Regions from separate parts of the Paenibacillus sp. 2KB_22 genome, predicted to be linked through region 1. Evidence: a T-box and tRNA genes for the amino acid it is inferred to sense, from the RefSeq annotation. Region 1 holds a T-box; the other regions hold tRNA genes.
What was found. A T-box is a leader RNA that pairs with one kind of tRNA and senses whether it is charged. The one in region 1 lies ahead of leuS (leucine--tRNA ligase), so its partner is inferred to be a tRNA-Leu.

Region 1 (3,982 bases):
TCATTGATGGCTCCTGTGTCTTCGTTAATGAATAGACGCCATACACGTGACAGGAAGCGGTGCATGCCTTCAACCCCGTTAGCATTCCACGGTTTTGTCGCTTCCAATGGTCCCATGAACATCTCGTACAGACGCAATGTATCTGCACCGAATTCATTCACGATTTCATCCGGGTTAATGACATTACCACGGGATTTACTCATTTTCTCATTATTCGTGCCCAGAATCATACCTTGGTTCACCAGTTTGTGGAACGGCTCTTTTGTATCCACTACACCCAGATCATACAGCACTTTGTGCCAGAAACGAGCGTACAGCAAGTGAAGCACCGCGTGCTCTGCTCCGCCAATGTACAGATCCACCGGCAGCCACTGCTGCTGTTTCTCCTTGGAGATCAGTTCCTTGTCATTGTGCGGATCGATAAAGCGCAGGTAATACCAGCAGCTACCCGCCCATTGTGGCATGGTGTTGGTCTCACGACGTGCCTTCATTCCCGTTTCCGGATCTACCGTATTCACCCACTCCGTAACATTCGCCAGTGGTGATTCTCCAGTACCCGAAGGTTTGATCTGATCGATATCAGGCAGCAGCAGTGGAAGCTGATCCTCCGGTACGGTCTTCATCGTTCCGTCTTCCAGATGCAGAATCGGAATTGGCTCACCCCAGTAACGCTGACGGCTGAACAGCCAATCACGCAGACGATAGGTCACTTTCCCTTGTCCTTTACCGTTCTCTTCCAGCCAAGCAATCATCTTGGCAACCGCTTCTTCATTGTTCAGTCCGTTCAGGAAATCGGAATTCACATGCGCGCCATCACCGGAATATGCCTCTTGTGTAACGTCGCCACCCTGAATAACCTCGATGATATCCAGACCGAACTGCTTCGCAAATTCCCAGTCACGTGCATCATGACCCGGAACAGCCATAACCGCACCTGTACCGTAACCTGCAAGAACGTAATCAGCGATCCAGATCGGCAGTTTTGCACCATTAACGGGATTGATTGCATAAGCGCCAGTGAATACACCTGTTTTGTCTTTCGCCAAATCCGTACGTTCCAGATCACTCTTACGAGAAGCCTGTTCCTGATAAGCCTGAATAGCTTCACGTTGGTCATCCGTTGTAATTGCTTCTACCAATTCATGTTCCGGAGCAAGTACTGCAAAGCTTGCACCGAACAATGTGTCCGCACGGGTAGTGAACACCTTAATAACTTCCTCACGACCTTCAATGGCAAAAACAACTTCTGCACCTGTCGATTTACCGATCCAGTTACGCTGCATATCCTTGATGCTTTCAGACCAATCCAGCTCTTCCAGGTCTTCCAACAGACGCTCTGCATACTCGGTAATTCTCAGGACCCACTGACGCATCGGTTTACGTACAACCGGATGTCCACCACGTTCACTCTTGCCATCAATAACCTCTTCATTAGCCAGTACCGTTCCAAGTGCTTCGCACCAGTTAACTGCGACTTCATCCACATAAGCGAGGCCCTTATTGTACAACTGGATAAAGATCCATTGTGTCCATTTATAGTACTCAGGGTCCGTTGTGCTGATCTCACGATCCCAGTCATAGGAGAAACCAAGCGACTTGATCTGGCGACGGAAATTGTCAATATTGCGGAATGTAATATGCCGTGGATGTTCACCAGTATCCAATGCATGCTGCTCAGCAGGCAGACCGAAAGCATCCCAACCCATCGGATGCAATACGTTGTAACCGCGCATACGTTTGTAACGGGAAACGATATCCGTTGCCGTATATCCTTCGGGGTGACCTACGTGCAGACCTGAACCGGATGGATAAGGGAACATATCCAGTGCATAAAATTTCGGTTTAGCAGGGTCCTCACCCGTTTTAAACGTTTTATTTGTATCCCAGTATTGCTGCCAACTTTTTTCCATGACTTGTGGCTGATAGCCGTGTTTCGGCTGGTTATTCTCACTCATCTATTGTTCCTCCTTCAGGTATTCGCTTTAGCTTTAATTGCAACAAAAAAACCTCAGCATCCCGTAGCGTTTGCAGCGCTAGGGACGAGAGGTTGAATTCCCGTGGTACCACCCTAGTTAGCGGACGAACGTGCTTCGTCATCCACTCCCTTTGGACCTGTAACGGCGGTTAACCGATGCGGATTTCCATTCCTGAATTCCAGCTTCTACTAAGCAGGTTAGACAAAAATGGTGTAATCACCGCATTTCTCCAAGGCGAGTTCGCAAATCACTGTCAACCGGCTTGCACCAACCGCCGGCTCTCTGTTATGTACAGGAATTACTACTGATCCTTATCATCGAAATATGTATACAATATCGGGACCATTATATAAAAAAGCAAGCCCAAAGTCAATATTACATGTTATAATCGCCATCTTGAAGCTCACAGTTTGTACCCTTCATAACGCTGGTTGCTGTTCAGGATAACCGAAAACGCTCAATGCCTTCCTCCAGGTTATGAATGGTCCAATTCACATGTTCCTGATGATCATATTGACGATAAGCGCACTCAATGCGCAGCACCAGATCAAAGTACAAGTCATACAGACTTCTTCTTTTTAGCTCACTTTCAGTCGTAATCGCATGCCCATAACCTTTCACAAAACCGGGTGTATAGTTAAAATGACTGAAAAAGTGCTCCATCAGAGGGTCTGCCCACAGTGAACGTTCAAAATCAATAATCGCTGTGATGCGACCTTTGTCTACTAGAACATTGCCATCCCATAGATCCCAGCTGACAAGAACAGGTTCTTTTACATCATCCAACACATCCGATTTCTCTTCAATCAAGCGTCTCAATTCAGGGTAATCCATCGAAAATGTAATCCCGGCTTCTTCCCCATCGGCAAGAATGTCATCCATCAGATTCATAAATGCTTCTTTCCAAGTGGAATAACGCTGTTTTTGCTCCGAGAAATATCCGAACTTCTCGCCCTTGATTTCATTAATTCGACGATTGTAACACCCCAGTTGTTGTTCAACGGCTTCCTGCTCTTCCGCAGAATACTGATCCTTGACCTGATTATAGGGTGTTCCAGACATGTACTCCATGATAAAATACCGGGCTGAAGCCATGGTTAACGAATCATCATAAACCAGAACTTTGGGTACGGGAACATCCTGCAGCTCGCTGATGAGACGAAGTGCCTCAACCTCGGCAATCATCAGGTCCTGTTCACAGCGCATCAGATTTGTCGAAGCTGAAGGGGCAATTTTGAGTACCACTTGCTGTGCGTCACTCAATGTAATGAGATATGCATGATTGGCCCAGCCATCCACCATTTCCTTGTAGTCCTGTATTTTTGCAGAGAAATTCTGGTCTATTATGGCATTTAGTTGTTCTGACGTAAGTCTTGTTTTATATGTACTTTCCACTTCTACACCTCACCTCGACTATTGGTTTTCATAGAAAACGCTTTCCATCCGACTATTATCGCCTCCTTTACTTCAGCTGGCAATACTTTTTGTCACGCTATTGAGTCTTTCCTAGCATTTCCTTGCCCGATTACAGGAACAAGTCAACTAATCTTTATGGAAAATTAAAAAAACTGCCCTTATGCAACATAAGGGACAGTTTTGATCTATCATTCTTACTTCACAGCAACGTAGAACAAGCGCTGTGCGCTGTCTCCGGCCTCTTTCCATTCAAAATCCGCATATACCTTCACATCTCTAAAGCCTGCCTTGGATAACTCCAGCTTCATCCAGTCTGGGTTGTATGCACGCTGGACATGAACTTCTTCAAACCGCTGGTACATATCCTTGCTGCCATCATCCACACGCGAAAAAATACTGAGATGATGTTCAATTTCACAGCGATCCTGGTCCAAATCACAAGTCCAAATATAAGATACAGAGCGCTCATCCAGCACAAAAGGCTGCTCCTCATCATAACGGATAAGCGTATTGGGATGATGCACATCAAACAAAAACGTTCCATCAGGCTTCAGCATCTCATAGGTCCGCTGGAAGGTTCGAACAACATC
Region 2 (3,982 bases), 240 kb from region 1:
ATTACTTTCCCTTCAGAGCGCTATCCGGAAACAGCCAATCATATTAAAGCTGCCATCAAGGCAGGGCATTCGGATGTATGCACCATTGATCGTAGTGGAGCTGAAGGCAATCGGGATCTATCACTCAAGGGTGTTCCGGTCAAAAAAGGTAAGGATCGTGACGAGTGGCCTATGGCGATGTGCGCTGAGGGAGGAACAGGTGCAGATATCCAGTACATTACCCCAAAGGATAATCGCGGTGCAGGTTCATGGGTAGGGAATCAGTTAATTACATATCCGGATGGAACACGAGTGAAGTTTGTAGTGAAGTAACAAGAAGAGAAAAACCAGACGTGCATGCGTCTGGTTTTTTGGTATGATGTGTTGGCATAAATAGTTCTAGTTAACGTATTTTTTAATACGGGAACTGAGTTTCTAGGATTACAGATCCGACTATACGAGTTGCATTCCGCTTAAATGATGAGACCGGATGCTTAACAGACGCGTAACATGTTCAACCTCATCAAACGGTATCCACAGACTTCCGTGAACGGTTCGTAAGGAGAGAATGGATGTATCAGCGGTGCGCTCGGGAAAACCGGTTACTGTCTGACCGCTTGTATTACGAACCATGATCTGTTGTTTGCGCCGGATGGCAATTTCTACCTCTTTTTTCATAAGTCATTGCTCCTGATTATGAGATGTTAAATCCATATGTCAATGTTTTCAATGGTTAATTTGTCTTCTTTATCTAGTCTATCAGAACTAGGTGTAGATTTCCAGAAGAGAAATAAACAATGTTCTAGGTGATTTGTCATGGCTGGCGATTATCCGTTTTTGAATGGTCATTACGGGGTTATATTAGGGTAAAAGGAGGGGAACGGAATGACACAATTGATTATTGGGCTGGCCCGTACCGAGAACGAGGCTATAATTATGCTGAATAAGGCTAAAGAGGAAGGCATTAAGGATAAATATTTGGGAGCGGTAGCGAAGGAACAGCTTAATCTGGAGCTGGTGAGCGAGAAGACGGGGCTGCCCAAACCATTAAAAGGTGCAGGAACAGATGGTGCCTTTGGCGCGCTAAAAGGGATATTGGCTGGTCTGGGGAAACGGATGGATCAGACGATGTCGATCGGGAAAGCAGTGCGCAGACTCGCCGGCAATGAGATCGGGAGTGATACCGATGATTTGGTGCTTACACTGACTGAAGCGGGGATCTCGGAAGAAGACGCACGGTATTATGAAGATTGGCTGTTAAAGGACCACATCTTGGTAATCGTGGAGTGCAGTGAGGAAGAGGCAGCTCGTGTTCGACCCATTTTACTTTTTTAGTTTAATTTAAGGCTGATTTTAGGTTTCTTTAATGTTGGGGAGGTATTCTTATCTCACACCTCCCTTAATATAGATTGGTTTACCGGAAGTCCGGGACCGCAACTCGGACTTTCTAGGCACTGTAAGCTCACGCTTGCAGTGCCTGTTTCATTTCTTAATTATTTTTAATAAAAGGTGTTGCAAAGTTAATTAGTTCATGGTAAGATATTTCTTGTCGCCAAGAAATACATAATCCTGCCGGGGTGGCGGAATTGGCAGACGCACAGGACTTAAAATCCTGCGGTAGGTGACTACCGTACCGGTTCGATCCCGGTCCTCGGCATCTTAAAAAGAAAGATCGCATGACGCTTGTTAACCAAGCTGCATGCGATCTTTTTTTTGTTCTTTAATATGAATGTGATATCATACCTGACCACTTCACCTGCAGTTCATAAACATAAACGCTGCATAATACATATCAGAAGGTACATTTATCTGACTTTTATGAAGAGACGGAACAATGGTGTATACTATCCATAGGCATATATTACCTTTACCTTGCTGAACGATATAAGTTCAACTACACATTTACACGATAACGGAGAGGACAGAAATAACCTGAAGAAGCGAAGCGGGCGCCTTTATCCCCGGATTTTCCCTTTCAAAAGGGAATCAAAAAAATCTGGGGATAACAGCGATCGGAAGGTTGTTCTGTCATCGGAGTGCCCGTGTAAATAACCATATTTGAACTTATGTAGAGTCACAAAACCAATAAAACAATCTTATGGACGGAGGACTCAAGTTTATGTTGAAACAGCTTAAGCCATACAAGGTGTTACAGGAACGCAGAATCGAAGAACTGAAATCGGATGCGTATCTGTTGGAGCACCAGAAATCCGGAGCCAAAATTGTACTTTTGTCCAATCAGGACGACAACAAAGTATTCAGTATCGGTTTCCGCACACCTCCGGAAGATGATACAGGGGTAGCCCATATCCTCGAACACTCCGTGCTCTGTGGGTCCAAGAAATTTCCGGCCAAGGATTCTTTTGTTGAGTTGCTGAAAGGTTCATTGAATACATTCCTTAACGCCATGACGTATCCGGATAAGACGATCTACCCGATCGCGAGTCGTAATGATCATGACTTCCATAACCTGATGGATATTTATCTGGATGCGGTATTAAATACGAATATTTATGTGAATGAAAAGATATTTTTGCAAGAGGGCTGGAACTACAACCTGACCTCGGCCGATGATGAGTTAACCTACAACGGAGTTGTATATAACGAGATGAAGGGTGCCTTTTCTTCACCGGAACGAATGGTACGCAGAGAAGTGCTGAACTCCCTTTTCCCGGATACCACATACTCCTCCGAGTCTGGCGGGTTCCCGGAAGCTATACTGGATCTAACGTATCAGGGACTGCTGGATTTCCACACGAGATACTATCATCCTTCCAACAGTTACATCTATCTCTACGGGGATATGGATATGGAAGAGAAGCTGCAATGGCTCGATGAGAATTATCTGAATGCATATGATCGAATCGAGATCGATTCGGCCATTCAACTTCAACCTGCCTTTGCAGAACGGGTAGACACAGTTAAGACTTACTCTGCGGGAAGTACGGAATCCGAAGTGGATAACAGCTTCTTGACCTATAATGCGGTGATTGGCACAAGTCTGGACAAGGAACTGAACATCTCGTTCCAGATTTTGTTATACGCCTTGCTGAACGCTCCGGGAGCGGTATTGAAACAGGCTTTGCTTGATAAAGGAATTGCCAAGGACGTCTACGGTTCGTATGATGACAGCTTATATCAGCCTGTGTTCACCGTCGGATTGAAGAAGAGCAATCTGGCGAGCAAAGAGGATTTCCTGGGAACGGTCCAAGAAGTGCTTGAACGTGTGGTGAAAGAAGGTTTCGATCCTAAAGCGTTGCTTGCTGGAATTAACTCGTATGAGTTCAATCACAGAGAAGCGGACTATGGCAGAATGCCGAAGGGTCTGATCTACGGATTCTCCTCCCTGCAAAGCTGGCTGTATGATGATGAGGCACCTTTCACCCATTTGGAGGCCAATGACGTATTTGCTGAGCTGCGGACAAAAATGAACGAAGGTTACTTTGAGCAGCTGATTGAAAAGTATTTATTGCAAAACACACATACTTCCTTTGTGGCCCTGACACCGGACAAAGGGTTGAATTCACGTAAAGAAGAAGCGCTGAAAGCACGTCTGAAAACCATTCAGGCCGGGCTTAGCGAGGAAGAAGTTCAGACGCTGATTCAGAAAACGGAAGCACTCGCCGAATATCAGAATACACCTTCAACCAAAGAGCAGCAGCAGGTCATTCCGACGTTATCGATTGAAGATATTGAACCGAAGGCCTCTACGTTGCATCAAACGGTGAACCAGGTCGACGGCACAACCATTCTCCACCATAACCTCTACACCAACGGAATTGGTTATCTAAGATTGCTGTTTGATATCAAAGAAGTCCCACGTCATCTCCTGCCGTATGCAGGGTTGCTCAAGAATGTACTAGGTTACGTGGATACTCAAAACTACTCGTTCAATGAACTGTCCAATGAAATTCATATCCATTCGGGCGGAATTCATAGCGGGATTGGATCTTATGCCAACGCGCATAAGCACAATGAATTCAAGGCTACCTATGAGTTCAAC
Region 3 (3,982 bases), on a different contig from region 1:
GGTGACAGATGTCAGCCACTGGATCGGGGTTCATCCCGGCACTTTCCGCAAATGGCTGCATCAGGGAACACTGCCTTCCGCTGCGTTTCAGGAACAAGCGGAGCAATTTTTCCGCATCCCAAAAACTATTTTGTTCGCAGATGTCATCTTGAAAGATCGTCGCAACAACTAAATAAGCGAACAGCCAAAAGGCTCTGATCTCCTTCCAGGAGGCCAGAGCCTTTTTAAAATGAAACATATCCCTCTTCTCTCCCGACCTTGAAACAGCCTCCTGGCTCTTCCGTCAACAACGTCAGGTAAATCCCCCTTCTCTGCTTTCTAATCCCAATCAAGGCCATTTTAGCGCTCTAGAAGCTAAGTTTACACAATCTTGGAGACCGAACCTCCTTAAAAGTCACCTTTACCTCGTGTTTAACACTTCATTGATGTACTTCAATCCGGTATATCGAGGACGAAGTGTATGCGCGGTGGTAAACGCATGTTCCACCATCTCCGGGGTTACACCAAGCTGTTCAGTAGTCACAGGTCCACCTACTTGCTCCAACCATGCGATGAGCTGAGCAGCCTCCGGCAATTGGTTATATATTCTAAACACTGGTTCATCTGATGTCTGTGCAAGTTCTTTATATTTCACCGTAAGCAATGCACAGGCTACGCCAACTTTGGCACCATGCAGCACCGGTCTTTCTCCCGCTTGCATGAGATCCATCTCCAAGATGTGGGACAGGTGATGCTCACCTCCGGATGCCGGACGGGAATGGTCAATGATCAGCATGGAGATGCCAGAAACAATTAATGCGTCCATTAATACAGCTACTCCCTCTGCTCGCCCCTCCGCAATAGCTTGTATATAATCAATGCAGGAATTCAGCGCTTCCTCTGTCATTCGATAAGCGACCGGACAGAACGGTTCTCCTCCCAGCTCACGAGAAACAATCCAGTCTGCAAGGGAAGTATATTTGCCAAGCATATCTCCGAATCCAGCAGCCGTCATCTCTTGGGGGGCTTGCTCCAGGATATTCATATCCGCAAAGATGGCCTCAGGCGGAACAGCCTGAAATGTCTGTTTGACGCCGCTTACAATTAAGGGTGCACCTGCAGAGGTAAATCCGTCCACTGAAGCCGCTGTCGGTATCGACAGAAAGGGCTTGTTCATTTTGGAACATACAAATCGCACCAGATCATGAATGGTGCCTGAGCCCACCGCAATGACAGCCTGACTTTCCAATTTCACACCCAACATGACCTGCACGATAGCTGCTTCATCCGCAATAATATCACCCGTACGATTCTCCGGCAGAGCGATCTCATCCACATGCATTCCCGCTTCTCGAATACTGTTCAGCACATCAGATCCAGCAGCCCGAAACGTATGTCGATCATAAACAACCGTAACATGATGGTACCCTTGTTCAGACAAATAACCCGGTAACCTCTGAATGGCCCCAGCTTCCAGATAAATGAGCATATCTACCATTCGGTGTTGATGACCGCAAGCGCACTGCTGTGCTTCCTCATTCCATGCTGCAATTCGTTCGTTCATATTCATTCGCTCTTACCCTCCCATATGAGATATCATGCATAATTAATGGGTTAAAACCACAAGATAAAAAAGGAAATAAAATGTGATGATTTTCCTGATCACACTTTACTTCCTGTACCCAATATTTGCAAATCCATATCTCACATTTCCAAGTAGGTGACACAATGAAATTAACCAAAGAATTAGGAATTTCGCTCGGATTTCTCGCCGGAACCACCTTTGGCAGTGGTATCGCTTTTTTGTTTCGTCTCCAGTCGGTTGAAGTTATTGCCAGTGTTACACTGTTCGGAATAGCAGGAGCTATCACCGGACTCATCATGGCAGTCATTTTGCGGCAGCGGCAGCACTAGAATGCCAGCAGCAAAATACTTGATTCACAATAATATAGTAAAAATAAAGAAAGGTTCGTGAATTGCATTAGAGCAACTCACGAACCTTTCTTTTTGATTTGATGCGGTCGAGAGGACTCGAACCTCCACGGGGGGTTAGCCCACACGGACCTGAACCGTGCGCGTCTGCCAATTCCGCCACGACCGCATAATATGTATCTCCTCATCCATCGATGAAAAGTGTTCCGGTGAAGCAATTCCTTGTTTTACCGTAATTCAGAGTATACATGCTGCAAAATAAAAATGCAACTTCTTTTTATCCATTCAGAAAAAGGACATATGTCCTTTTTTATCAACGTCAAACACCCTATCGTATTATTAAGCAAACAAACCACCAATACGAATGATACATTGAAGGAGAGATCTCATTTTGAAAACAACCCATCTGTGCTTTATCGGTGCCGGGTTTCATGCATCCACGAATATATATCCTTCTGTTGTTGAAGTCGGAGCGCAGATCCAGGCCATTGCCACTCGCAGTATGGAACGCTCCGAAGCAGCTCTGAAGCGATTTGGCAGCAATGGCAAAGCGTATGATAACGCTCAGCTCATGCTAGCGCAAGAAACCTGTGACGGAATCGTTGTCGTCGCCCAACCCATAGATCAGACTGCTCTTGTCCTTGAATGCATTCGGGCTGGCAAGAATGTATACGTGGACAAGCCACTTGGATGGAATGCTGCGGAAGCCTCCACTGTAGCAGAAGCTGCCGAGCAGGCTGGCGTCGTTGTCATGGTCGGTTTTATGAAACGTTATGCTCCGGTATACATGAAGCTTAAGGAGCTCATTGATGGGGGTTCGCTAGGTAAGGTGCGTTCATTCCAGATGAAATTCGCTGTAGACAGTACCCCATTTTGCAAGGATGAGGAACAGTTCATGAAGCTCGCTGCCATTCATATGGTCGATCTGATGCGCTACTTATTCGGAGAAGCTATACGAGTTACAGGCACAACCGTGAAGGATGGGGAACATATTAATCAGAGCATTTCCTTTGTATTTGAGAATAACGTGGTAGGCAGTGCTTATTTTACCGGCATGAGTGCCTGGTCACGTGAGAGTGAAAGTGTGCTCATCACCTTCGACAATGGATTTGCGTCAGCTGAAGAGATCAACACACTTACTGTTCATCAATCCCGAAGCTCCACCAGCGTTGCCTGGAAATCTCTCGAGGAGCAAGATACTGTATATACACCTTCCGGATCTCCCATGTCAGGAGCTTATCGCGACCTTTATCTACGCGGTTTCGTTGGTGAAATGGCGCACTTCATCGCCTGTTGCCAGAACCAGACAGCCCCACATTCCAGCGCCAAGGATAATATTGCAACGATGGCTCTATGTGACTCCATTCTATCGTCACTGAAGTAGCGTATATACGCTCATCATTATACTTTATACATCCAGAGAAGAGGAAATCATCTCATGTTGGACACGGGTTTACTTATCATTCGTCTCGTTATCGGTTTTATTATGATCGGACATGCATGCAAGAAACTGTTTGGCTGGTTTGGTGGTGAGGGTGTATCAGGGACAGCTGAATTTTTCGGAGCAATTGGCCTGAAACCCGCTAGAGCCTTGGCCGTGTGCGCCGGACTTGCTGAATTGATTGGTGGATTCCTGTTTGGAGTCGGTCTATGGATTATCGTTGGAGCCATTCTGCTCATGCTTCCGATGGTTGTAGCCGTAGCCAAGGTTCACGCAGATAAAGGTCTATGGAATCTGAACGGAGGATTCGAATATAACCTTGTGATGATCGGATCATTACTTGGTGTTGCTCTCGCTGGAGCCGGTGCATATTCCCTCGACGCCCTGATATAGTGTACAAAATTCATCCCATTTATTGAGCCTCCATGTTTCGCAAGACGAAACTGGGGCTCTTTTTTCTTATAAACATCTTCACATCTGCCTGCGCCTAGGATTAGGGTTTATAATATGCATCATAAGTGATATGCTCTTTCATGAACTATACGTACGTTATGTAATGTAACCATCCAAATAGATACTATAGAAAATCACCGTAAAGTGGAGGTGCACTTATAATGAAAAAAGATGCAA
Region 4 (3,982 bases), on a different contig from region 1:
ATTGCCAGAATCTCTGCCGTTCCCTTCATGTTATTACCGACGTCATCGATGATAATCGCTAACCGTTTGTGATTCGATGGGGACTCTGAAGCTGCCGCTATAGGGCCTCCTGCCATAACACCAACGTAAATCATAATCAACAATGCCATGCAACCTGCAATGAATCGATAATGCTTTCTCTTTTCCTTCATCATGATTCCCTCCCCGTAAGTTTCTGTGATCTCATTGTTTGATAATGAAGGGAGTAATATGTAAGCCAAAGCCTTCCTTAAAACAACATCCCACCATTGGAGACCTCTATCTTAGCCGAGCATCTACAGCATCCCACTCTTCACCTTTGTATTCAGACAAGAATTGTCATTGAACCGTAGAAAAAAGAGATTAATTAGAATAAATACTGTAATTTGTCAGGTTTTCAGTATAGGAATTATTTAGTAGAATCAACAAATGAAAGAAGTTAGTGTGTTTCATTTCTTTCCTATGATTTGTGGAAGGGGGTTTTGAAAGGGTTTACATAAAATAAATGCCAGACTATCAATTCTTCTTAATTGTTATCCCTGGTCGCGGTTTCTCTATGTAACCATTTACCATTATCGAGGAGGATGAAAGTAGTGAAATTCAAATTCAAAAAAACGATCAATGTTTTATTGGCCTGCTTAACAGCTCTACCCCTCATGTTAAGTCCTACACAAGTTTCGGCGGCAAGTGATGCCAACATTAATTTGTCCTCGGAAAAACAACTGATCAAGGGCTTTGGGGGCATTAACCTCCCTGCCTGGATTGGTGATCTGACTCCCGCTCAACGTGAAACGGCTTTCGGTAATGACCAGAATCAGTTAGGCTTTTCAATTCTCAGAATCTACGTCGATCCAGATTCTAATAACTGGTATCGTGAAGTTGCCACAGCCAAACGGGCTATTGAAAAGGGAGCTATCGTATTTGCATCCCCATGGAATCCGCCGAGCAGCATGGTTGAAACATTCAACCGCAATGGGGACACAAATGCCAAACGTCTGAAATACGACAAATATGCCGCATATGCGCAACATCTGAATGACTTTGTAACCTATATGAAAAATAACGGCGTAGATCTGTATGCCATTTCTGTACAAAATGAACCGGATTACGCTCATGACTGGACCTGGTGGACTCCACAAGAGATTCTTCGTTTCATGAAAGAAAATGCCGGGTCCATTCAAGGTACCAAAGTCATGGCGCCTGAATCCTTCCAGTACTTAAAGAACATATCCGACCCAATCCTGAATGATCCGCAGGCACTTGCCAACATGGACATTCTGGGAGCACATACGTATGGAACCCAGATTTCGAATTTTGCCTACCCTCTCTTTAAGCAAAAAGGAGCCGGTAAAGAACTGTGGATGACTGAGGTGTATGTTCCGAACAGTGACAACAACTCAGCAGACCGCTGGCCTGAAGCACTAGACGTTTCCTATCACATGCACAATGCCATGGTAGAAGGTGATTTCCAGGCCTATGTGTGGTGGTACATCCGCAGACAGTATGGTCCGATGAAAGAAGACGGTACCATAAGCAAACGCGGATATAATATGGCCCATTTCTCCAAATTTGTACGTCCTGGCTATCTCAGAGTGGATGCAACTAAGAACCCGGATACGAATACATTCGTCTCTGCATACAAAGGTGATAACAAGGTTGTTGTCGTGGCAATTAACCGTGGAACTTCGGCCACAAGCCAAAAATTCGTTCTGCAGAATGGTAATGCCTCCACTGTATCCTCATGGGTTACGGACAGCAGCCGCAACCTGGCAAGCGGGGCTTCGCTTACCGTATCCAATGGAGCCTTCACGGCACAGCTCCCGGCTCAGAGCGTAACAACGTTTGTTGCCAACATTACTGGCGGGAATAACGGCGGAAATACAGGCAGCGGTACTACTTATGAAGCAGAGACCGGAACGACACTTACGGAAGCTGCCATTGAAACGATCTATCCTGGTTACACTGGCTCCGGGTATGTCAACTTTAATGCAATGACTGGTTCAGCCATTCAATGGAACGCTATTAACAACACGATTACAGGCACCAAAAATGTAAAGTTTCGTTATGCGCTGGAAAGCGGAACCCGTAACCTCGACATTTTTGTTAACGGAACCAAAGTCATCAGCAATGAGCCCTTTCCAGCAACGGGAAGCTGGTCCACTTGGGTTGAAAAAACAATACAGGTCCCCATGAACACGGGGACCAATACATTAAAAGTTGTGACCACCGGAACGGAAGGACCCAATATTGACAGCATTAATATTACCGCAGCGCAATAAACGTTCCGTTTGGCTGATGGAAGACCATTTGTTGTTCATGCAGCCAAGCCCTAACCTCTTGGACTCTCAAGTTCTAACGTTAGTATTTCAATCAAAAAATGCAAACAAAAAAGACTCCATAAGCATTAGCTCAAGGAGTCTTTTGATTAGATGCGGTCGAGAGGACTCGAACCTCCACGGGGGGTTAGCCCACACGGACCTGAACCGTGCGCGTCTGCCAATTCCGCCACGACCGCATATTGTATCTCCGTAATTAATCTCGGCGACAAGAAATAATATATCATGCGGCACCTATCATGTCAACACTGAAAATAATAACATTAAAGCCCGAACCAGACTTCCATGTCGATTCGGGCTTTACCTTTAACTACTGAACGTTTGGTTCATTAAAACGAAGGTATACTCAAATTACAGCTTGGAAGGCCAGTTGCCATACCATGCATAACCGCCTCTTCTTTCTTTATCAATATCACTTAATTTGTATTTAACTACCCCGTCACGACCAATAAAGATGGGTCTATCCGTTCCTATTTCATAGAAGCGTGCCCAAATCGGTGCCGCTTTTGAGTCAGCAATAATCTTGCTATCTCCATTTGCTCTTTCATACTTGTAACCCGTAATTTTCACCTTGTTAAACCAATCCTCCGCTCCTTTAATGGATGCGGTAATTCTAGCGTTAGCAGGTCTCGTTTTCAGGAATTTAACAATCGTTACACTCTCTCCAGCTGTCAGTGATGGTACTTCGTAGATTCTTGCGCTCGCTGGTTTAAGAGAACCAGAATCATGTTGTTGTCCCCATGCTGTCAGCTTGCCGCCCGAAACGACTTGTGTATTTAGAATCGCCTCTACACCTTTGGCAACTGAATTTTTACTGCGATTAGCAAGTGTACTGTCGATAAACGAGAAATCACCTTTGCGTGTTGCTACTTCATCGAGCATGATCATTACATTAATCATTGCATCGTCATTGTAGGTAATATGCTTGTGATATCCGGAGCTTTGGTAGACTTGTGGCCACCCTCCGTTTGAATACTGCATATTGATCAAAAAGTTGATTCCTTTGATTGCAGCTGTGGAGTAGCGTGGATCATTCGTCTTTTTAAATTCCTTCGCCAATCTTCTAATTTCTGAGTATGTAGCCTTGTTGTCAATCGTGGACTTCGCCCACTCTCCACTTGTTTGTTTATAATCTTTTCTCCAACCTCCATCCGACAGTTGGTTCTTCAAAATATCTGAAATACTCGCTGTAGTACCCGATGCATCAGCAGCAGATACCGTCCCTACAGGGAGAACTGCAATTCCAACTGTTGAGAACACCATGGCGCATGCCAGGACAAAAGTAACTATTTTCTTTGCTTTCAAATGTAACACTCTCCCATGTTCATTGTAATAACATCCACAATTCTACCTTACCTATAAGACCAGTCCTCAACCTCCTTAATTTGAATATATAACACAATAAAATCAATTTTCATCCAATATGTGGATTGGATAATCAGATAATATGCAAAAAATCGATTATTGTCAATATATGCAACTTAATGAATATAATCTCTTAAATACTACATAACGGAATAGTTCTTTTAACTCATGACAAACCTATTTATTTATCCAAATTCGTCTCAAACGAATCAATAATGACGTTTTTGTCATGAATGATACCCAAACTTGATCCCTTCTTTCAT

Region 2: it encodes a tRNA-Leu, which carries the amino acid that the T-box ahead of leuS (leucine--tRNA ligase) is inferred to sense. The anticodon was not compared.
Region 3: it encodes a tRNA-Leu, which carries the amino acid that the T-box ahead of leuS (leucine--tRNA ligase) is inferred to sense. The anticodon was not compared.
Region 4: it encodes a tRNA-Leu, which carries the amino acid that the T-box ahead of leuS (leucine--tRNA ligase) is inferred to sense. The anticodon was not compared.

The regions. Positions count from the first base shown of each region.
Region 1 covers NZ_JBFRHG010000002.1:1,342,046-1,346,027, forward strand. Annotated here, with positions in the region: gene leuS (leucine--tRNA ligase) at 1-1,955, opposite strand, end outside; T-box leader at 2,033-2,303, opposite strand; gene AB4111_RS17000 (phosphotransferase family protein) at 2,415-3,371, opposite strand; gene AB4111_RS17005 (class I SAM-dependent DNA methyltransferase) at 3,587-3,982, opposite strand, start outside.
Region 2 covers NZ_JBFRHG010000002.1:1,099,738-1,103,719, reverse strand. Annotated here, with positions in the region: gene AB4111_RS15915 (NucA/NucB deoxyribonuclease domain-containing protein) at 1-312, shown strand, start outside; gene AB4111_RS15910 (hypothetical protein) at 433-657, opposite strand; gene AB4111_RS15905 (hypothetical protein) at 865-1,314, shown strand; tRNA gene AB4111_RS15900 (tRNA-Leu) at 1,551-1,636, shown strand; gene AB4111_RS15895 (insulinase family protein) at 2,099-3,982, shown strand, end outside.
Region 3 covers NZ_JBFRHG010000001.1:1,521,366-1,525,347, forward strand. Annotated here, with positions in the region: gene AB4111_RS06535 (helix-turn-helix domain-containing protein) at 1-172, shown strand, start outside; gene AB4111_RS06540 (sn-glycerol-1-phosphate dehydrogenase) at 401-1,549, opposite strand; gene AB4111_RS06545 (hypothetical protein) at 1,708-1,893, shown strand; tRNA gene AB4111_RS06550 (tRNA-Leu) at 1,996-2,080, opposite strand; gene AB4111_RS06555 (Gfo/Idh/MocA family protein) at 2,303-3,295, shown strand; gene AB4111_RS06560 (DoxX family protein) at 3,350-3,745, shown strand; gene AB4111_RS06565 (winged helix-turn-helix transcriptional regulator) at 3,967-3,982, shown strand, end outside.
Region 4 covers NZ_JBFRHG010000001.1:1,434,256-1,438,237, forward strand. Annotated here, with positions in the region: gene AB4111_RS06085 (divergent polysaccharide deacetylase family protein) at 1-194, opposite strand, end outside; gene AB4111_RS06090 (carbohydrate-binding protein) at 603-2,297, shown strand; tRNA gene AB4111_RS06095 (tRNA-Leu) at 2,449-2,533, opposite strand; gene pelA (pectate lyase) at 2,706-3,659, opposite strand.